DNA from 2 places in the Streptomyces sp. B1I3 genome. Region 2 is predicted to be linked to the other one. Evidence: predicted binding sites of a transcription regulator. Region 2 holds the regulator's gene; the other holds the start of a gene.
What was found. Region 2 encodes HspR, which represses chaperone genes until heat shock. Its sites were predicted from a motif close to TTGAGNNNNNNNNNCTCAA; they were not measured.
Positions count from the first base shown of each region.

Region 1: the regulator HspR is predicted to act here: its motif matches at 4,652-4,670, upstream of lon (endopeptidase La).

Region 1 is NZ_JAUSYD010000001.1:2,755,694-2,766,235, reverse strand. Features, by position in the region: gene QFZ58_RS12450 (multifunctional oxoglutarate decarboxylase/oxoglutarate dehydrogenase thiamine pyrophosphate-binding subunit/dihydrolipoyllysine-residue succinyltransferase subunit) at 1-1,316, opposite strand, end outside; gene QFZ58_RS12445 (HAMP domain-containing sensor histidine kinase) at 1,575-2,651, opposite strand; gene QFZ58_RS12440 (response regulator transcription factor) at 2,648-3,385, opposite strand; gene QFZ58_RS12435 (spermidine synthase) at 3,619-4,302, opposite strand; gene lon (endopeptidase La) at 4,693-7,122, shown strand; gene QFZ58_RS12425 (lysozyme) at 7,440-8,279, opposite strand; gene QFZ58_RS12420 (MarR family winged helix-turn-helix transcriptional regulator) at 8,534-9,016, shown strand; gene QFZ58_RS12415 (hypothetical protein) at 9,099-9,884, opposite strand; gene QFZ58_RS12410 (nitrate- and nitrite sensing domain-containing protein) at 10,249-10,542, shown strand, end outside.
Region 2 is NZ_JAUSYD010000001.1:4,246,142-4,256,683, forward strand. Features, by position in the region: gene QFZ58_RS19555 ((Fe-S)-binding protein) at 1-2,183, opposite strand, end outside; gene QFZ58_RS19560 (sugar transferase) at 2,275-2,958, opposite strand; gene dnaK (molecular chaperone DnaK) at 3,354-5,207, shown strand; gene grpE (nucleotide exchange factor GrpE) at 5,204-5,854, shown strand; gene dnaJ (molecular chaperone DnaJ) at 5,948-7,135, shown strand; gene QFZ58_RS19580 (heat shock protein transcriptional repressor HspR) at 7,137-7,583, shown strand; gene QFZ58_RS19585 (LuxR C-terminal-related transcriptional regulator) at 7,695-8,723, opposite strand; gene QFZ58_RS19590 (helix-turn-helix transcriptional regulator) at 8,895-9,878, opposite strand; gene QFZ58_RS19595 (5'-nucleotidase) at 10,008-10,259, shown strand; gene QFZ58_RS19600 ((2Fe-2S)-binding protein) at 10,256-10,542, shown strand, end outside.

The DNA.
Region 1 (10,542 bases), 1.5 Mb from region 2:
CGTGCGGCCTTGGTGACGTCGTCGTCGTGCGAGGCGTCGATGTCCTTGAGCCAGCGGACCGGCTCGTAGGGGATGCGCAGCGCCTTGAAGATCTCGTCGTAGAACTCGTTCTCGCCGAGCAGGAGCTGGGCCAGGACGCGCAGGAACTCACCCGACGCGGCACCCTGGATGACCCGGTGGTCGTACGTCGAGGTCAGGGTCATGACCTTCGAGATGCCCAGCTTGTTGAGCGTGTCCTGCGAGGTGCCCTGGAACTCGGCCGGGTAGTCCATCGCGCCGACGCCCATGATGAGGCCCTGTCCGGGCATCAGGCGGGGCACCGAGTGGACGGTGCCGATGCCGCCGGGGTTCGTCAGCGAGGCGGTGACGCCGGTGAAGTCGTCCATGCCGAGCTTGCCGACACGGGCGCGGCGGACGATGTCCTCGTACGCCTGCCAGAACTCGAAGAAGTTGAGCGTCTCGGCCTTCTTGATGGCCGCGACGACCAGCTGGCGGTCGCCGTTCGGCTTCACCAGGTCGATGGCCAGGCCGAGGTTGATGTGCTCCGGCTTGACCAGGGTCGGCTTGCCGTCCTTGACCGCGAAGGAGTAGTTCATCGACGGCATGGCCTTGAGGGCCTGCACCATCGCGTACCCGATGAGGTGCGTGAAGGAGATCTTCCCGCCGCGGGCGCGCTTGAGGTGGTTGTTGATGACGATGCGGTTGTCGAAGAGCAGCTTCACCGGGACGGCGCGGACGGACGTGGCCGTCGGCAGCTCCAGCGAGGCGTTCATGTTCTTCGCGACGGCGGCCGACGGGCCGCGCAGCGTCACGTATTCGGGGCCGGCCGGGGCCTCCGTGGAGGCGTCGGCCTTCGCGGGGGCCTCGGCCTTCGCGGGCGCCGGGGCGGCCTTGGCGGGCGCGGCCGCCGGTGCCGCGGCCTTGGCCGGTGCGGTGGGCGCGGACTGGGAGGCCGGCGCGGGAGCCGCCGCCTTCGCCGGAGCGGGAACCGCAGGTGCGGCGGGGGCCGCGGCGGGCGCCTCGGTCCTGGCCGGAGCGGCGTTGTCGACCGAGTTCACGGCCGAGGGGGCCGGCGCCTGGGGCGACGCGGCCGCAGCTGTGGGAACGGGCTTGTCCGCCGTGCCGGATGTGCCCGGCTTGTAGTCGGCGAAGAAGTCCCACCAGGCGCGATCGACCGAATTGGGATCCTGGAGGTACTGCTGGTAGATCTCGTCGACGAGCCACTCATTGGGGCCGAAAGCGGCCGCCGGGTTGGACCCGGAGCCTGCTTCTTGATCGGTCGAGATGCTCGAGTTACTGGGGGACTGAGACGACACGGCGGCAACCGCCCTCTTCCGCTTCACAAGGTGATGGACAGCGGAAATCAAGGCTACGCCTCCCCAGCCGTAACGTGCAGGCCGGGCCGGTCTTCGTCGTGCACATCACATCGGAAGCCGGGTTTCGGCGCATGAAATGGCGGGAAACAAGCGGGGTTCCGCTGCACTTCGGGTACGCGAGGCCGACAGTGCGGCCCCCTGGACCGTATCTCTTCTCGGGCGCAGGGGAGAACGAGGCCCTCCGGTTCGAACGCGGGGTCAAGCGTGTAGCTGTTGGTTCCCCGGAAGGGTGACCTGGATCCGGCAGCCCCGGGCTGATTCGGCCACACCGATGCGGCCGCCGTGCAGATCCACCGCCCACCGGGCGATCGCCAGTCCCAGGCCGGTACCGCCGTCGCTGCCGGGCCCGTGCGGGGACGGCGCCTGGCCCCGGTTGAACCGCTCGAAGACCCGGTGCCGCTCAGGCTCCGGGATGCCCGGTCCCTCGTCGATGACCTCGAGCTCCAGTGACTCGGGGTACGCCCCGCGCCGCGCCAATACCGTGACCCGGCCGTGCGGCGGGCTGTGCTTGACGGCGTTGTCGATCAGGTTGGCGACCACCTGGTGCAGACGCTCCGCGTCCGCGTGGGCCGTCAGCTCCGGCGGCGACACGTCGAGGTGCAGATGGACGTCCGTACGGGAGTGGTTGCCGGAACCGGAGGAGAGCCGGCGCTGCGAGGCCGCGAGATTCGCCTCCTTCAGCACGCCGGAGAGGTAGGGCCACACCTCGAAGCGGCGCGCCTTCAGCGTCACCACGCCGTTGTCCAGGCGTGAGAGGTCCAGGAGGGTCTCCACCAGCCTGCCGAGGCGCTCGGTCTGTTTCAGCGCCGTCCGCATCGTCTCGGGATCGGCGGCGGACACTCCGTCCACCACGTTCTCCAGGACGGCCCGGAGTGCGGCGATGGGGGTCCGCAGCTCGTGGGAGACGTTGGCCACCAGCTCCTTGCGGTGCCGGTCCTCCGCCTCCAGGTCGTCGGCCATGCGGTTGATCGTCTGTGCCAGGTCGCCGAGTTCGTCACGCCGTCCGGCGCCGCTCACCCGCCGCGTGTAGTCACCGTGCGAGATCGACCGGGCCACGGCGCGCATCTCGTCCAGCGGTGCCGTCAGGCCATGGGCCACGAACTGGGTGATCAGCAGCGTGGCGATCACCGAGAAGACCGTGATGAACCGGAATTCGGTCCTGGTCCGCAGGGCGACGATCAGGAGTCCCGTGGTGATGAACACCGAGATCACGACGAGCGTGCCCAGCTTGGCCTTGATCGAGAAAGGCCGCAGTCCGGAGCCGGGCCGGGTCATGGCGCGGGGGTCTCCAAGGCGTACCCGACGCCGTGCACGGTACGGATGCGCTCGGCGCCGATCTTCCGGCGCAGGGCCTTGATGTGGCTGTCGACCGTGCGGGTCCCCGAGGCGTCCGCCCAGTCCCAGACCTCCGCGAGCAGCTGCTCACGGGAGAGCACGGCGCGCGGGGTGTTGGCCAGGCACACCAGGAGGTCGAACTCGGTCGGCGTCAGGTGGACGTCGTCGGCGCGGACCCGCACCCGGCGCTGGGCGTGGTCGATCTCCAGTTCGCCCAGGCGAAGGATGCCGCTGCGCGGGGTGACCGCGGCCAGCGCGGCCCGCTCGACCCGCCGCAGCAGGACGTGGACGCGCGCGGCCAGCTCGCGCATCGAGAACGGCTTGGTCATGTAGTCGTCGGCACCGACCCCGAGGCCGACCAGCATGTCGGTCTCGTCGTCCCGTGCGGTGAGCATCAGCACCGGGACGGGCCGCTGGGCCTGTACGCGCCGGCAGACCTCCAGGCCGTCGAAGCCCGGGAGCATGATGTCGAGCACCATCAGGTCGGGCTGCCAGGCCTCGGCCGCGTCCACGGCCGCCGGCCCGTCCAGTGCGGTCTGCACCAGAAAGCCCTCGGCCCGCAGCCGGGCGGAAATGGCGTCGACGATCGTCGCGTCGTCCTCGACCACCAGCACCCGGCGCTGAGCCCCGGGGGTGGCCGCGACGCCGTTGTGGGTGGTGTGTGTCTGTTCCATCGCCCCGCCCCTGCCCGTTCTCGCGGGGGCCATTCCCCCGGAGGCACGGTTTATCGCTTGTGGATGTCGTCGGTGATCCCTTGTGCCGGTCAGCAGCGTAAAGGCAGAGGACGGCTCTCGGCTACGCAGGGTGTTGTCCGACGTGAAGCCGTTACCCCGGCGGGCACGGCGGAGCGGCGGCCTCGTGCCGCTCGGCCCGTGGCGCGCCGGGTCTGTGGGTACCGAGAGGGGGTTCAGTCGGCGGCGAGTGCGAGATGGACCACGTCCGGTACACCTCGGGCAACGGCTACTTCTTCGGTCCGTACCGCGTGGAATCCGGCATTCCGCAGCGCTGTCTCAAAGGCCGGGGACGGTTGCGCGGACCACACCGCGAGGACTCCGCCGGGGGTCAGACGCGCCCGGCAGGTGGCCAGACCGGTGGGCGAATAGAGGCTTTCGTTGTCCTCGGTGACGGTCCAGTCGGGGCCGTTGTCGATGTCCAGGCAGAGGGCGTCGTAACGCTCCGTGGTCGTCCGGAGGTGATCGACGAGGTCCGCGCGGATGATCCGGGTCCGCGGATCGGCGAGGGCCCCTGCGGAGATCCGGCCGAGCGGCCCCTCGGTGTGCCAGTCCACGATGGCCTGCTCGCGCTCGACGACGCAGATCCGGCCCCACCGCCGCTCGGCGGCGGCGCGGACCAGCGAGAAGCCGACGCCCAGCCCGCCGACGAGCACCGACGGGTCCGGTCGGCCGGCGGGGAGGGCGGCGAGGGCCGCGTCGATCAGCAGCCGTTCGGAGCGCCCGTCGGAGGTGTCCATCAGGAAACACCCGTTGGCGATGATCTCGTAGTCGTCGCCGCGCTCCCGCAGGACGACCTCGCCGTACGGCCCTTCACGCCGGTCGAGGGTGACGGGGCTGGGGGCATGCGTGGCGGACATGGGCGCGGTCTCCGGTCTCCGGTCGGGGCGGGCGGTAGTGATCGGCCCATCCTCCCGGTCCCCGCCCGCCGGGACCAGCAGGTTTCCCGAACCTCCCCCGAAGGGTGGGGCGCTTTCGCGCGTGACCACCGCGGCCCCGCCGTGGGGCCCGGGGGGCCGGGCCGTCCGGCGGCCGGCGCGAAGGGGGTTGTGGCCGCCCCGGGAACCGGCTGCCGGGAATGACGGCGCCTGCCGGGGCGCTGGCGTATGAGCGGGGGCGGCCGCGGGATCCAGGTAGGTGACGTGGTGTCCACGGCGGTGATCGCTGAGAGCGAACAAGGCGTCGGGAACATTCTGAGGCTCACAAGCATTGAGTCGGCATAACTCAACTTGCCTGCCGAAGGGGAGATCATGACTGCTGAGTCCAATGCGTCCCAGGCGTTCACGCCGATCGACCTGCCTGTGCTGCCGCTCGACGACGAGGTCGTCCTGCCCGGAATGGTCGTGCCGCTCGACCTGTCGGACGCGGAGGTGCGCGCCGCCGTGGAGGCCGCCCAGGCGGTCGCGCGGTCCGGGGGCGGCAAGCCCGAGGTGCTGCTCGTGCCGCGTATCGACGGGAACTACACCGGCACCGGTGTGCTGGGCACCGTCGAGCAGGTCGGACGGCTCTCGGACGGGGACCCCGGAGCGCTCATCCGGGCACGCGACCGGGTGCGGATCGGTGCGGGGACCAGTGGCCCCGGCAGCGCGCTGTGGGTGGAGGGCACCCGGATCGGGGTGTCCCTGCCCGACCCCCTGCCCGGTTCGGTGGCCGAGTTGGCCAAGGAGTACAAGGCGCTCGCCACGAGCTGGCTGAAGAAGCGCGGCGCCTGGCAGGTCGTGGACCGGGTCCAGCAGATCGAGGACGTCTCCGCCCTCGCCGACAACTCCGGGTACTCGCCCTTCCTGACCACCTCCCAGAAGGTGCAGCTGCTGGAGACCGTGGACGCGGTCGCCCGCCTGAAGCTCGCCATCCAGTGGCTGGGTGAGCACCTCGCCGAGCAGGACGTGGCCGAGTCCATCGCCAAGGACGTCCAGGAGGGCGTCGACAAGCAGCAGCGCGAGTTCCTGCTGCGGCGCCAGCTGGAGGCCGTGCGCAAGGAGCTCTCCGAGCTCAACGGCGACCCTGAGGACGAGTCCGACGACTACCGGGCCCGTGTCGAGGCCGCCGATCTGCCGGAACACGTGCGGGCGGCCGCCCTGAAGGAGGTCGACAAGCTCGAGCGCGCGTCCGACCAGAGCCCCGAGGGCTCCTGGATCCGCACCTGGCTCGACACCGTCCTGGAGCTGCCGTGGACCGAGCGGACCGAGGACGCCTACGACATCAAGGGCGCACAGGAGATCCTCGACGCCGAACACGCGGGTCTGCAGGACGTGAAGGAGCGCATCACCGAGTACCTCGCGGTGCGCAAGCGGCGTGCCGAGCGCGGGCTGGGCGTGGTCGGCGGCCGGCGCGGCGGCGCCGTGCTGGCGCTGGTCGGGCCGCCCGGGGTCGGCAAGACCTCCCTCGGAGAGTCCGTCGCACACGCCATGGGGCGCAAGTTCGTCCGTGTCGCGCTCGGCGGTGTCCGGGACGAGGCGGAGATCCGCGGCCACCGGCGTACGTACGTCGGCGCGCTGCCCGGACGCATCGTGCGGGCGATCAAGGAAGCCGGATCGATGAATCCGGTCGTCCTGCTCGACGAGATCGACAAGGTCGGGTCGGACTTCCGGGGCGACCCGGCCGCCGCCCTGCTCGAGGTGCTCGACCCGGCACAGAACCACACCTTCCGCGATCACTACCTGGAGGTCGAACTCGACCTCAGCGACGTGGTGTTCCTGGCCACGGCCAACGTTCTCGAAGCCATCCCGGAGGCCCTGCTCGACCGCATGGAGCTGGTCCGCCTGGACGGATACACCGAGGACGAGAAGGTCGTCATCGCCCGTGACCACCTGCTCCCGCGTCAGCTGGAGCGGGCCGGTCTCAAGACGGACGAGGTGAGCCTCGACGAGTCCGCGCTGCGCAAGCTGGCCGGCGAGTACACCCGGGAAGCCGGCGTACGCAACCTGGAACGGGCTGTCGCCCGGCTGCTCCGCAAGGTCGCGGCCCAGCACGAACTGGGCGAGCGTCACCTGCCTTTCACGGTGACCGAGACCGATCTGCGGGGTCTGATCGGCCGGCCGCACCACGTCCCGGAATCCGCCCAGGACCCGGCCGAGCGCCGGACCGCCGTGCCGGGTGTGGCCACCGGGCTCGCGGTGACGGGCGCGGGCGGCGACGTGCTGTTCGTCGAGGCGTCGCTGGCCGACCCGGAGACCGGTGCGTCCGGACTGACCCTGACCGGCCAGCTCGGCGACGTCATGAAGGAGAGCGCGCAGATCGCGCTGAGCTTCCTGCGGTCGCACGGCGCGGAGCTGGAACTGCCGGTCGCGGACCTCAAGGACCGGGGTGCCCACATCCACTTCCCCGCGGGCGCGGTTCCCAAGGACGGCCCGAGTGCCGGTATCACCATGACGACGGCGCTCGCCTCGCTGCTCTCCGGGCGGCTGGTCCGTACGGACGTGGCGATGACCGGCGAGGTCTCGCTCACCGGACGGGTGCTGCCGATCGGCGGCCTGAAGCAGAAGCTGCTGGCCGCTCACCGGGCGGGAATCACCACCGTGGTGATTCCCAAGCGGAACGAGCCCGACCTGGACGATGTCCCGGCCGAGGTCCTCGACACGCTGGAGGTCCACCCGGTGACCGATGTCCGTCAGGTGCTGGAGATCGCGCTCGCCCCGGCCTCCACCAGGGCGCAGGACAGGATCCCGGCCGCGGCGTAGGCGCCACGCAGTGACGGGCGCGGCGCCACGGACACGGCCGGTACGGACGGCCCGCTTCTCCCGCGAGGGAGGGCGGGCCGTTCCGCGCGCCAGGGACGCACGGCCGTGCCGGACGGGCCTCAGGGGCGGTACACCGTGCCCGGCTCCGGCTCCGCGGGGTCACGGAGGTGCAGCCGTCCGCCCGCAGCGCGTCGATGATGCCCGGCACCGGCACGGCGCACCGGATGCACAGCGGGGTGCGGAGAAGGTCAGGTGCGCAAGACGCCGGGCCCCGACGACATGGGTTCGTCGCCGGGGCCGGGTGTGCGGGGAGGGGGTCAGCCGTTCGCGAGCGCCACCACGCGGTCGAGGGCGCCGTTGAAGTGGTTGTGGTCGCCGACCGTGGGGCCGGACGAGGTGTACTGCCACATCGTGTAGTAGCTCCAGCCGGCCGGCAGTTCACCGACGGTGGTGTTGTACCGGGCCACCCAGAGCGGGTTGGTGGCGCCGAAGCCGGAGTTGTTGCCCGTGCAGTCCTTCCACCAGCTGGTCGCGGTGTAGATCACCGCGTCGCGTCCGGTGCGGGCCTTGTAGGTGTTCACGAAGTCGCGGATCCAGGCGACCATGCCGGCCTGGGTCTTGCCGTAGCACGCGGCGCCGTACGGGTTCCACTCGATGTCGAGCACGCCCGGCAGCGTCCTTCCGTCCCTCGACCACCCGCCCCCGTTGTCCACGAAGTAGTTGGCCTGGGCGGCTCCGCTCGTGGTGTCCGGGGTGGCGAAGTGGTACGTGCCCCGGATCATGCCGACGTTGTACGAACCGGTGTACTGCTGCGTGAAGTACGTGTTCTTGTAGTACGTCCCCTCGGTGGCCTTCACATAGGCCCACTTCACGCCGCTGTTCCAGAGGGTCGACCAGGCGACGTTGCCCTGGTGGCTGCTGACGTCCACGCCTTCGGTCTGGACGGCGTCGGTGCCGGTGGTGTCGCCGGTCTGCCGGCCGTCGTGCGCGATGACGCCCTGGCCCATCCTGGCCGTGCCGCGATCGGGAACGGCGGTGGCGTCGGCGGATGCCGCCCCGGGCAGGGCGATCAGGAGGGAGAGGGCGGCGAGGAGCGCTCCCGCCGCGGCGATGTGCGAGCGGCGGGATGTCGTGGTTCCGGGTCTGAGCACGGGCATGTGCGTGCCTCCGAGGGCTCGGTGGGGGGAGCTCGTGGAGCAGGGGCGGATGCGGGACACCCCTGCGGTGCGTGCCGCCATGGTGTGGACATGCCACCCGTGGCACCCATGAAGCTACGCACGTAGACCCGCCCTCCGGAAGAGGGCCCGGTCGCTGCCGAAGGTCTACGCCTGCGAAATACTGGCCCAGCTGCGGCGATGGCCGGAGTTGAAAGAAACTTTCATCGGCTGGAAAGCGTACGAGGGGTGCTGACGTGCACGGGAGTGGAAGCGGAAGTGAACCCGGTGCACCGTCCGGGAGTGGTGTGGACCACGAGTTCCTCGCGCTCGAGCGCGAGTTGTCGGTCTTTCTGCGCAGGGCGCGGGCCAATTCGGGGGAGATGGCCCGCGAGGTCCACCCCGACCTGGAGGCCGCGGCCTACGGCCTGCTCGTCCGGCTCGAGTCCGCCGGCCGCCAGCGCGCCACCGATCTCGCCGCCTACTTCGGAGTGGGCAAGGCGACCATGAGCCGCCAGCTGCGGGCCCTGGAGACCCTCGGCCTGGTGGCGCGCGAGGACGACCCGGCGGACGGCCGCGCCTCACTCGTCCACCTCACCGACGAGGGCCTCGCCCGCTTCCGCAGCGTGCGGGACGCCCGCCGTGGCCGGTACGCCCGGAAGCTGGCGGACTGGGACCGGGCCGAGGTCGCCGAGCTCGCACGGCTCCTGCACCACCTGAACGCCCGCGCCGAGGACTGAGCGGGCCCGGGAAGATGCCCGGCCGGGCCCGGGAAGGTGTTCCACCGGGCCTGGGGGCGTTGCCCGACCGGGCCCGGGTCGGCTACAGCTCGGCGAGTGCCGCGGTCGCGTCGTCGTGCGTCTTGCTCCGGCGCAGGTACCTGCGCTCCGTGTCGCCCCGCTCCAGCTCCCTGACGCGGTCGATCAGCCCCTGCGCCCCGGCCTCGCGCAGCAGCTCCAGGGCGGCCGTCCAGTCGCCCTCACGGAACTTCTCCGTCCAGCGGCTCGCCCCGTCGGTCAGTGCCGCCAGCGCCCGGACCTCCGAACGCGGGGTCTCGCCGGTCACCGCGAGTGAGGCCACCAGGGGGTCGGCGGCGGCGGTGAAGAAGCCGCCCTCCTTGTTCCGCACCCGCGCGTCCGTGACGGCCTCGGAGGCGAGAAGGCCCGGTGGCAGCCGGTCCAGGCGGTCGTCCAGCACCGGCACGACAGTGCCGTCGGGCGCCTCGAGGAGAAGGACGGAGTCGGAGAGCACCAGGTGCTCGACCCGCTCCCGGTCCCAACGCGCCAGGACCACCGTCGCCTGAGGCGTGCGCGCGTGAGAAAGGTCACACAGGGTGCGGTGTGAGTCGGCGGTGCGCCGAATGGACTCCGCGAGGACGTCGGTCAGCGTCAGATCCTGCCGCGAAGCGGACAGTTCGACCAGGGAGCCACCCAGTCGTGCGGTGAACCACGGCACCGGGTGTACACACCCGACGTCACCGCCCGGCGGCGTGACACCGTCGAGCAGAACGAGGACACCGCCCTGGCCGGACGCGGGGACCGCTGTCGCCGCCCAGTCCTCGTTGGGGCGTTCGGGGCTGCCCGGCTCCGTGGCGAGGTCGATACGCATCAGGTCAGTCTGCACGATGTCTTCACCAAGCGCGCACGCCCCGGTCGTTGGGTCGTACCAGCAGGTCAGAGCCACTGACCGGGGTCAAGGGAGGTGCTCCGCGCATATGCGGGTGGGCATCTTGCCAAAGCCTGGGCGGAAGTTCCACCCGGCGACCCGTGCATGACCCGCAGGCCCGGTGGGGAGACTTGTTCGCCAACTCCGGAGTGATGTTCACTCGTTCGTGTGGCGGAGCGGTTGATGCGCGCCCCCCTCCCAAAAGCGCTGGAATGGTCAGAAGCCGTACCAGGGGTGGGGGCGCATTTTCACGTGACCGTACGTCACCTCTGCTTCAAGGGTGGACGAATCAAGATTGCGAGCACCGGTGCAGAAGAAGCGGCCTCGGAGCAAGGACGGCACGCGCGAGGAGACCGGGGCGATGGCTCCGGCCGCGGGTGACGGCAAGCGGACCGTTCGGGTACGCAGCCGGCTCGTCGCCGGCGTCGCCGTCGTCGGGATCACCGTCATCGCGGCGGGCGCGCCGGCGGCCCTCGGTGCCTCCGCCGATCTCAACGAGTCCCAGCGGCTCGTCACGCTCGCCGAACTCAACCAGCAGGCGATCTCCCTCGCGCACTCCCTCGCGGACGAGCGCGACGAGGTCACCGCCCACATCGCGGCC
Region 2 (10,542 bases):
AGCTGCGAGACGTCGACCACCTGGATCGACTCCTTCGCCTGGCCGTCGTTCTTCTTGCCGTTGACCGAGTCGGTCAGCATGACGAGGCAGAAGGGGCAGGCGGTGGAGACGATGTCCGGGTTGAGGGAGAGGGCTTCGTCGACGCGCTCGTTGTTGATGCGCTTGCCGATCCGCTCCTCCATCCACATCCGCGCGCCGCCGGCGCCGCAGCAGAAGCCGCGCTCCTTGTGGCGGTGCATCTCCTCGTTCCGCAGGCCCGGGACCTTCGCGATGATCTCGCGCGGGGGCGTGTAGATCTTGTTGTGGCGGCCCAGGTAGCAGGGGTCGTGGTACGTGATCAGACCCTCGACCGGCGTCACCGGGACCAGCTTGCCCTCGTCCACCAGGTGCTGGAGCAACTGCGTGTGGTGGATGACCTCGTACTCGCCGCCGAGCTGCGGGTACTCGTTCGCGATGGTGTTGAAGCAGTGCGGGCAGGTCGCGACGATTTTCTTCGAGGCCTTCGGCTTCTTCGTCCCGGGCTCGTCGTCGTCCTCGCCGAACGCCATGTTGAGCATGGCGACGTTCTCCTGGCCGAGCTGCTGGAACAGCGGCTCGTTGCCGAGGCGGCGGGCCGAGTCACCGGTGCACTTCTCGTCCCCGCCCATGATCGCGAACTTGACGCCCGCGATGTTCAGGAGCTCCGCGAAGGCCTTCGTCGTCTTCTTGGCCCGGTCCTCGAGGGCACCCGCGCAGCCGACCCAGTACAGGTAGTCGATCTCGCTGAGGTCCTCGACGTCCTTGCCGACGATCGGGACCTCGAAGTCGACCTCCTTGGTCCACTCCACGCGCTGCTTCTTGGCGAGCCCCCAGGGGTTGCCCTTCTTCTCCAGGTTCTTGAGCATCGTGCCCGCCTCGGACGGGAACGCGGACTCGATCATCACCTGGTAGCGGCGCATGTCGACGATGTGGTCGATGTGCTCGATGTCGACCGGGCACTGCTCCACGCACGCACCGCAGGTCGTGCAGGACCACAGCACGTCCGGGTCGATGACCCCGTTCTCCTCGAGCGTGCCGATGAGCGGGCGCTCGGCCTCGGCCAGGGCGGCCGCGGGAACGTCCTTGAGCTGTTCCGCCGTGGCCTTCTCGTTGCCCTCCATGTCCTTGCCGCCGCCGGCCAGCAGGTACGGGGCCTTGGCGTGCGCGTGGTCGCGCAGGGACATGATCAGGAGCTTGGGCGAGAGGGGCTTGCCCGTGTTCCAGGCGGGGCACTGCGACTGGCAGCGACCGCACTCGGTGCACGTGGAGAAGTCGAGGATGCCCTTCCAGGAGAACTGCTCGACCTGGGAGACACCGAAGGTGTCGTCCTCGCCCGGGTCCTCCCAGTTGATCTCCTTGCCGCCGGAGGTCATCGGCTGCAGCGCGCCGAGCGCGACGTCGCCGTCGGCGTTCCGCTTGAACCAGATGTTCGGGAAGGCGAGGAAGCGGTGCCAGGCGACACCCATGTTGGTGTTGAGCGAGACCGTGATCATCCAGATCAGCGAGACGCCGATCTTGACCATCGCGGTGAAGTAGATGAGGTTCTGGAGCGTCCCGAGCGCGAGGCCCTTGAAGGCGAGGACCAGGGGGTACGAGACGAAGTACGCGGCCTCGTAGCCCTCGACGTGGTGGATCGCGCCCTCGAGACCCCGCAGGGTCAGGATGGCCAGGCCGATGACCAGGATGACGTACTCGACGAAGTACGCCTGCCAGGCCTTCGAGCCGGCGAAGCGGGACTTGCGGCCGGCCCGGGAGGGCAGGTTCAGCAGTCGGATGGCCATCAGCGTGACGATGCCGAGCACCGTCATGATGCCGATGAACTCGATGTACAGCTCGAACGGCAGCCAGTCGCCGACGATCGGCAGCACCCAGTCGGCCTGGAAGAGCTGTCCGTACGCCTGGAGCAGCGTCGGCGGCAGTGTCAGGAAACCGATGGCGACGAACCAGTGCGCGAAGCCGACGATGCCCCACCGGTTCATCCGGGTGTGGCCGAGGAACTCCTTGACCAGGGTGATCGTGCGCTGTTTGGGGTCGTCGGTGCGGCTGCCTGCCGGGACCGGCTGTCCTATACGGACGGACCGGTAGATCTGCGCGACGGCTCGGGCGATGAGCGCAACGCCGACGACAGTCAGCACCAGCGACACGATGATCGCGGCGAGTTGCATGTAGGGGCTCCTCGGGCCTGCGAGGGTGGGATCCAGCGTGACAAGTGATTACTAAGCAGTAACTTAATCAGTCTGTGCTGACACTATCCACTTATTCCGCCACGCTGTAGCCGCGCAGGCGGTGATCTGTGTCGCTCAGGTGAGCCTTTCCCCGGCGGGCGAGGGCGCGGAGTCCGGTGCGCAGCTGGATGTGCGCGGACCACGCCAGGATCGCCAGGTCGAGCCGTGTTCCATGATGCTCCGCGTAGTGCGCGTCGAGCAGGGCGGGTTCGTCCCAGGGCATGCCGGAGCGGGCCCGCACCTGTGCGAGACCGGTCAGGCCGGGCCTCAGCTCCCGGCGCCACCGGTCGGCTGCCGCCCCGTGGAGCGCCGGGTGGTCCGGTGCCAGGGGTGCGGGACCGACGAGTGAGAGCTCTCCCCGTACGACGTGGGGCAGCCGTGACAGCAGGTCGAGGCGGAATCTGCGGGTGTCCAGCGAGCGCAGCTCGAAGGGGTGGCCGCCGAGGCCGATACGGGTCTCCCGCCGCAGTACGCCGCCGGAGCCGCGGGGTCGCCGGAGGGCGAGGACCGGCGCGGCGAGGGCGAGCGCCGGGATGACGAGCACCAGGAAGGCCGAGCCGAGCACCAGATCGAGGAAACGCTTGAGGGTCAGGGCGGCCAGCGCCCCGGTGAGCCGGTCGCCGAGCCGGTCGAGGACGCGGCCGGCTGCCCGGGCGGCCGCAGGGACGGCGGGGTGCCGTCTCCTTCGTGCCGCAGTCTGCTTCGCGTTCCGCATTGCACCTGCCTGGGATCGGTGACGTGCCGTTATGACCGTCTCGCTGCTTTTTGTGACAGAACGATCCCACGGTGCGAAGGTGGGTGGGGGTGTGCGGCGCACGGTGCGGCCCCCTGTTCACCGATCGGCGCACGCGCGGTCCGGCCGGGAGTCGCCGATCGGTGCACGCGGGGTGCGGCCGGGAGTCGCCGATCGGTGCACGCGGGGTGCGGCCCGGTGCCACCGGCCGGCGCCTCTCCTGTGTGCGTTCGCCGCGCCGGGGAACCGGTAATGCCTGGTAGCGACATGGGTGAGCACATAAGTTGAGCGTAAGTGACTCAGGTCCTTTGACTCCGGGGCGCGTGTCGTGCATCCTTGAGTCAGATCCACTCAAGTAGTCAGTTGGAGGAATCGAAATGGCACGTGCGGTCGGCATCGACCTGGGCACGACTAACTCCGTCGTGAGCGTTCTGGAAGGCGGCGAGCCCACCGTCATCACCAACGCCGAAGGCGCCAGGACCACGCCGTCCGTCGTCGCCTTCGCGAAGAACGGCGAGGTGCTCGTCGGCGAGGTCGCCAAGCGCCAGGCGGTCACGAACGTCGACAGGACGATCCGTTCGGTCAAGCGCCACATGGGCACTGACTGGAAGATCGAGCTCGACGGCAAGAACTTCAACCCGCAGCAGATGAGCGCCTTCATCCTGCAGAAGCTGAAGCGCGACGCCGAGGCGTACCTGGGCGAGAAGGTCACCGACGCGGTGATCACCGTCCCGGCGTACTTCAACGACTCCGAGCGTCAGGCGACCAAGGAGGCCGGCGAGATCGCGGGCCTGAACGTCCTGCGCATCGTCAACGAGCCGACGGCCGCCGCTCTGGCGTACGGGCTCGACAAGGACGACCAGACGATCCTCGTCTTCGACCTCGGTGGCGGCACCTTCGACGTGTCCCTCCTGGAGATCGGCGACGGCGTCGTCGAGGTGAAGGCCACCAACGGTGACAACCACCTCGGTGGTGACGACTGGGACCAGCGCGTCGTCGACTACCTGGTGAAGCAGTTCGCCAACGGGCACGGCGTGGACCTGTCCAAGGACAAGATGGCTCTCCAGCGTCTCCGCGAGGCAGCGGAGAAGGCGAAGATCGAGCTCTCGTCCTCGACCGAGACCTCGATCAACCTGCCCTACATCACGGCGTCGGCCGAGGGCCCGCTGCACCTGGACGAGAAGCTCACGCGTTCGCAGTTCCAGCAGCTCACCGCTGACCTCCTGGACCGCTGCAAGAACCCGTTCCACAACGTCATCAAGGACGCGGGCATCCAGCTCTCCGAGATCGACCACGTCGTTCTCGTCGGTGGCTCGACCCGCATGCCGGCCGTGGCCGAGCTCGTCAAGGAGCTCACGGGCGGCCAGGACGCCAACAAGGGCGTGAACCCGGACGAGGTCGTCGCCATCGGCGCCTCGCTCCAGGCGGGTGTCCTCAAGGGTGAGGTCAAGGACGTCCTGCTCCTCGACGTGACCCCGCTGTCCCTGGGCATCGAGACCAAGGGAGGGATCATGACCAAGCTCATCGAGCGCAACACCACGATCCCGACCAAGCGTTCCGAGATCTTCACGACGGCCGAGGACAACCAGCCGTCCGTGCAGATCCAGGTCTACCAGGGCGAGCGCGAGATCGCGGCGTACAACAAGAAGCTCGGGATGTTCGAGCTCACCGGTCTGCCGCCGGCCCCCCGTGGCGTGCCGCAGATCGAGGTCGCGTTCGACATCGACGCCAACGGCATCATGCACGTCGCTGCCAAGGACCTCGGCACCGGCAAGGAGCAGAAGATGACCGTCACCGGTGGCTCCTCGCTGCCGAAGGACGAGGTCAACCGCATGCGTGAAGAGGCCGAGCAGTACGCCGACGAGGACCACCGCCGTCGCGAGGCCGCCGAGTCCCGCAACCAGGGCGAGCAGCTCGTCTACCAGACGGAGAAGTTCCTCAAGGACAACGAGGACAAGGTCCCCGGTGACGTGAAGACGGAGGTGGAGACCGCGCTCACCGAGCTGAAGGAGAAGCTCAAGGGCGAGGACACCGCCGAGATCCGTACCGCCACCGAGAAGGTCGCGGCCGTCTCCCAGAAGCTGGGCCAGGCGATGTACGCCAACGCCCAGGCCGAGGGTGCGACCCCGGGCGCCGAGGCGCCGGGTGACGGCCAGGCGAAGGCCGACGACGACGTCGTCGACGCCGAGATCGTGGACGACGAGAAGGACCAGAAGGGCGGTGCGGCGTGACCGAGGAGACTCCGGGCTTCGACGAGAAGCCTGACGTCCCCTCCGGCGCCAACCCCGACGACGCCGAACCGACGGCCGCCACCCCCTCCGAGGAGGAGGCGGCGGCCCCGGCCGGGGACGTACAGCAGACAGTTGCCCTGACGGCCCAGCTGGACCAGGTGCGTACCGCGCTCAACGAGCGCACGGGTGACCTCCAGCGGCTGCAGGCCGAGTACCAGAACTACCGTCGCCGCGTGGAGCGGGACCGGGTCCAGGTCAAGGAGGTCGCGGTCGCGGGCCTTCTGTCCGACCTCCTGCCCGTGCTCGACGACGTCGGGCGCGCGCGGGAACACGGCGAGCTCGTCGGCGGCTTCAAGTCGGTGGCCGAATCCCTGGAGACGGTCGTCGCGAAGCTGGGACTCCAGCAGTTCGGCAAGGAGGGCGAGCCCTTCGACCCGACGATCCACGAGGCCCTGATGCACTCGTACGCACCGGACGTCACCGAGACGACCTGCGTGGCGATCCTGCAGCCGGGGTACCGCATCGGGGAGCGCACGATCCGCCCCGCGCGGGTGGCCGTGGCCGAGCCGCAGCCGGGCGCCACGCCCGCGGCGGCGAAGGAAGAGAAGGCAGACGACGAGGAGAGCGGTGGCACCGAAGAGGTCTGACACCACGTCCGACCACTGCGGTGCACACCGACGGGGCGTGCGGCCGGCCACGGGGCCGGCCGCACGGCCGATCGTCCGGAAGGAGGGACGTCGATGAGCACGAAGGACTTCGTCGAGAAGGACTACTACAAGGTTCTCGGCGTCCCCAAGGACGCCACCGACGCCGAGGTCAAGAAGGCGTACCGGAAGCTCGCCCGCGAGTTCCACCCGGACGCCAACAAGGGCGACTCGAAGGCGGAGGAGCGCTTCAAGGAGATCTCCGAGGCGAACGACGTCCTCGGTGACCCCAAGCGGCGCAAGGAGTACGACGAGGCGCGCGCCCTCTTCGGCAACGGCGGCTTCCGGGCAGGCCCCGGCGGCGCGGGCGGCAACTTCAACTTCGACCTGGGCGACCTCTTCGGGGGCACCCCGGGCGGTGGCCAGGGCGGCGGTGCCGGCGGATTCGGCGGTGGCGGCGGCCTGGGTGACGTCTTCGGGGGACTGTTCAACCGTGGCGGCACCGGCACCCGTGTCCAGCCGCGACGCGGCCAGGACATCGAGTCCGAGGTCACGCTCAGCTTCACGGAGGCCGTCGACGGGGCCACGGTCCCGCTGCGGATGTCCAGCCAGGCTCCCTGCAAGGCATGCTCGGGCACCGGCGACAAGAACGGCACCCCGAGGGTCTGTCCGACCTGTGTCGGCACCGGACAGGTGTCACGCGGGACCGGCGGCGGCTTCTCGCTCACCGACCCCTGTGTGGACTGCAAGGGCCGGGGCCTGATCGCCCAGGACCCCTGCGAGGTCTGCAAGGGCAGTGGCCGGGCGAAGTCGGCGCGCACCATGCAGGTGCGGATTCCGGCGGGTGTGCTGGACGGCCAGCGGATCAGGCTGCGCGGCAAGGGCAGCCCGGGCGAGCGCGGCGGCCCGGCCGGCGACCTCTACGTCGTCGTCCACGTCGGCGCCCACCCGGTCTTCGGCCGCAAGGGCGACAACCTCACGGTCACCGTGCCCGTCACCTTCGTGGAGGCGGCACTCGGCGGCGAGGTGAAGGTCCCCACGCTCGGCGGGCCACCCGTCACCCTGAAGCTACCCCCCGGCACGCCGAACGGGCGTACGATGCGGGCCCGCGGCAAGGGGGCCGTGCGCAAGGACGGAACCCGGGGCGACCTGCTGGTCACCGTCGAGGTCTCCGTACCCAAGGACCTCGGCCCGGAGGCGCAGGACGCGCTGGAGGCCTACCGGAAGGCGACCGCCGGGGAGGACCCGCGGGCGGAGCTGTTCCAGGCTGCGAAGGGAGCTTGAGATGGACGGCCGTCGACGCAATCCGTACCAGCTGACGGACGAATCACCGGTCTACGTCATTTCGATCGCGGCCCAGCTCTCGGGCCTCCACCCGCAGACGCTGCGCCAGTACGACCGCCTCGGCCTGGTCTCGCCCGACCGCACGGCCGGACGCGGCCGGCGCTACTCCGCCCGGGACATCGAGCTGCTGCGCACGGTGCAGCAGCTGTCGCAGGACGAAGGCATCAACCTCGCGGGCATCAAGCGCATCATCGAGCTGGAGAACCAGGTCGCCGCCCTCCAGCAGCGTGTCGCCGAACTCTCGGCGGCCGTGGACGGCGCGGCCGTGGCCATGCAGCAGCGCGAGGCCCAGGTGCACGCCTCCTACCGGCGCGACCTCGTGCCGTACCAGGACGTGCAGCAGACCGGTGCGCTGGTGGTCTGGCGGCCCAAGAGGCCGAAGGACTGAGGCGGAGCCGCTCGGCCCCGCTCGCGTGAGGCAGGATCACCGGTTCGCCGGGGTCCTGCCTCCTCGTGCGTCCGGGCACGAGAGCCCGGGCGGGAGGGACGCGCCCATGCGTCACTCTCCGCCCGGCGGGATGTCCGGCGGCGGTTCCGTCACGCCGGGCGGAGTGCCGTCCGGCTCCGCGATGCCGGACCGCACGAGGCGCGCGCCCAACTGGGTACGGCTGTGTGCGTCGACCCTCTGCATGAGCTTGGAGATGTGGGAGCGGCACGTGCGGACGCTGATGCCCAGCTCACGGGCCACCTCGTCGTCGACGAGGCCCTCGACGAGGAGCCGGGCGATGCTCTGCTGGACGGCGGTGACACGGGTACCGGGGGCGGCGGACGGAAGCTGCCGGGTGTACGGGGTGGCCTGTGCCCACAGGACCTCGTAGACCCGGGTGAGGTAGCGGACCAGGGCCGGATGCCGGATCTCCAGGGCCACGTCCTCGTGGGGTGCCACCTGGGCGTAGGCCACGGTGCGGTCGAAGATGATGAGGCGGTCGACCCTCTGCTCGATGGTGCGCACCTCGAGGCGGTCGCCCGGCATCTGGGACAGGTACTCCCTGAGCCGCGGGCTGTAGCGCGCGGGATGCTGGTAGAGGTGCCTGAGGCGGGCGCCTCCGGCGATCGCGGCGCGGCCGTTGCCTATGGCCTGCCGGATGTGGTGCTCGAGGCGGTTGCCGCCCGGTTGCGCGGTCAGAACCTCTTCGGTGGCGCGTGCGGAGGCTTCCTCGAGCGCCGAGATGATCAGCGGCCTCCCCTCGAGCACGGTGATGGCGAGATTGGGGTCGTCGTTGGTGATCGTCGCCAGAGGCGCCAGCGTCCCGGCGAGAGCGGTGGTGAGCTGTATCCGCTCGTCGATCTCCCGGGCGATGGGCTGCAACAGGTAGGCCAGGGCGGCGGAGGCCGGCACGGGGCGTAGCCACGCGCTGTCGTCCGGGTCGGGGTGGACGAGGGCCAGCTCGAGCAGGCACGGGGCGGCCGCGAGGTCGCTGCGCGCGATGCGTCCGGCGCGCAACGCCTGCTTGTACAGGCTGACGGCCGGGGCGCAGAGTTCTCGGGTTCCGTGCGGATGCGCCCGCTTTGCCTCATCGGCATCCATTTGATGACCCCTCACTTCGTGCAGTGCATAAAGATGACGGTGGCGGTGGACCGGCCGCCGGGAGAGTGTGGAGGGGAACTCCCCCGGGCTCCGGACGTGGCCGCACACTCCCCCGTGTCACGCGTACACGCCGTGCGGCTCCGGGGCAGGGACGCCTCGGGCCCCGCAGGTTCAGGACTCCTGGCCGAGGATTCCCGAACGTGCGATCAGGTAGCCGAGCTGGGCGCGGCTGGTGCTGCCCAGAGTGGCCGAAAGTTTGGCCACATGGGCTCGGCAGGTGCGGACGTTCATACCGAGACGGCGGGCGATGGAGTCGTCCACGTGCCCTTCGACGAGGAGTTGGGCGATGGAGCGCTGAACACCGCTGATTCCTTCGGGAGTCGGCTCGTACTTGATCTCTTCGAGCAGAGGGGCGGCCCTGGTCCAGAGCTGCTCGAAGACCTTGGCGAGGTATTCGACCAGGCCGGGATGGCGTAGTTCCAGGGCGACCATGCGGTCGTCCTGGGCAGGAATGAAGGCAACGGTGCGGTCGAAGATGATCAGGCGTTCGATGAGCTCTTCGAGTGTCCGGATCTCCACATGGTCACCGGCCATGCGTTCGGCGTAGGCCAGCGTGCTCTGGCTGTGGCGTGCGGTGTGCTGGTACAGGGTGCGGATCTTGACGCCGCGGTGGACGACCGACAGGCCCCGTTCCAAGGACTTGCTGAGACTGTCCTCGGGCCTCCCGCCTCCTGGCTGGATGGTGAGGACTTCGGACCGGCACTCCGCGGTGGCGAGGTCGAGGGACGCGTTGATCCGGTTGACGCCCTCCAGCACGGTGATGGCATGTGTGGTCGACGGGCCCTGCGCGCTGATGTCCATGAATGGCTCGAAGCATTCGGCCAGCGCCAGGGAGTGCCGCCGGCGTTCCTGGATCTCGCGTTCTATGGGATGCATGTGCTGCGCAAGCGCCGCGGACGGTGCGACGGGGCGGAGCCAGTCAGAGGCATCGGGATCGGGGTGCAGCAGCGCGAACTCGATCAGGCAGGGAGCCGGTTCGACTTCGGCACGGGCGATGCGACCGCTGCGCAGCGCGATGGCGTAAAGGCGAGCTCCATCCTCACATAGTTCCGCAATCCCATGAGGATGTGTCGGTTTTGTGGTGCTTGCGCACATATCTCCACCCCCCAGGTTCCTGAACTTGCAGGAACATGATGCATCGACGCAGTGGTGTTCGAGTGCCCAGGTGAGACATCGTCTTTCAGTGCGGGGGAGAAGAATCCACAAGTGAGGACGAAGCCGACTATGTACAAGCGAATGCTTCGCTCGGCGCTTGCCGCCACGTTCGTCGCGGCCATGGGTTTCGGGCTGTCGAGCGCAGGCGACATCGGCTGGGGCAGCGAGGCGGCTGCTGCGCCGGGTGACATCGGCTGGAATGTGCAGGCAGGCGCGCCGGCCGACATCGGCTGGGTCGCTCCCGCGAGCGGCCAGGGTGACATCGGCTGGTCTTCTCCGACCGACATCGGATGGGCCGCCCCGACCGGTACCGCGGCATGACCACCCCACCGGACGACCGTACGTTCCGGCGGGAGATGGCCACGGCGTATCGCTCAGGGTGGCACTTCATCGATCTGCTCACGGCACTGACCCGCCAGGGCGATTCGTTGATGGTCACCCTGTTCGGGGAGCCCATCGTCGTCGTGATGGAAACGGATGAGGACATTCGCGCCTATCGCTGCCTCCGCCGTCCCCGCGGGGCGCCGCAACCGGTTCGCTGTGCCGTGAGGTACGGCATGATCTTCGTCAATCTCGATCAGCGCGACCATGAGCTGTTCGAACA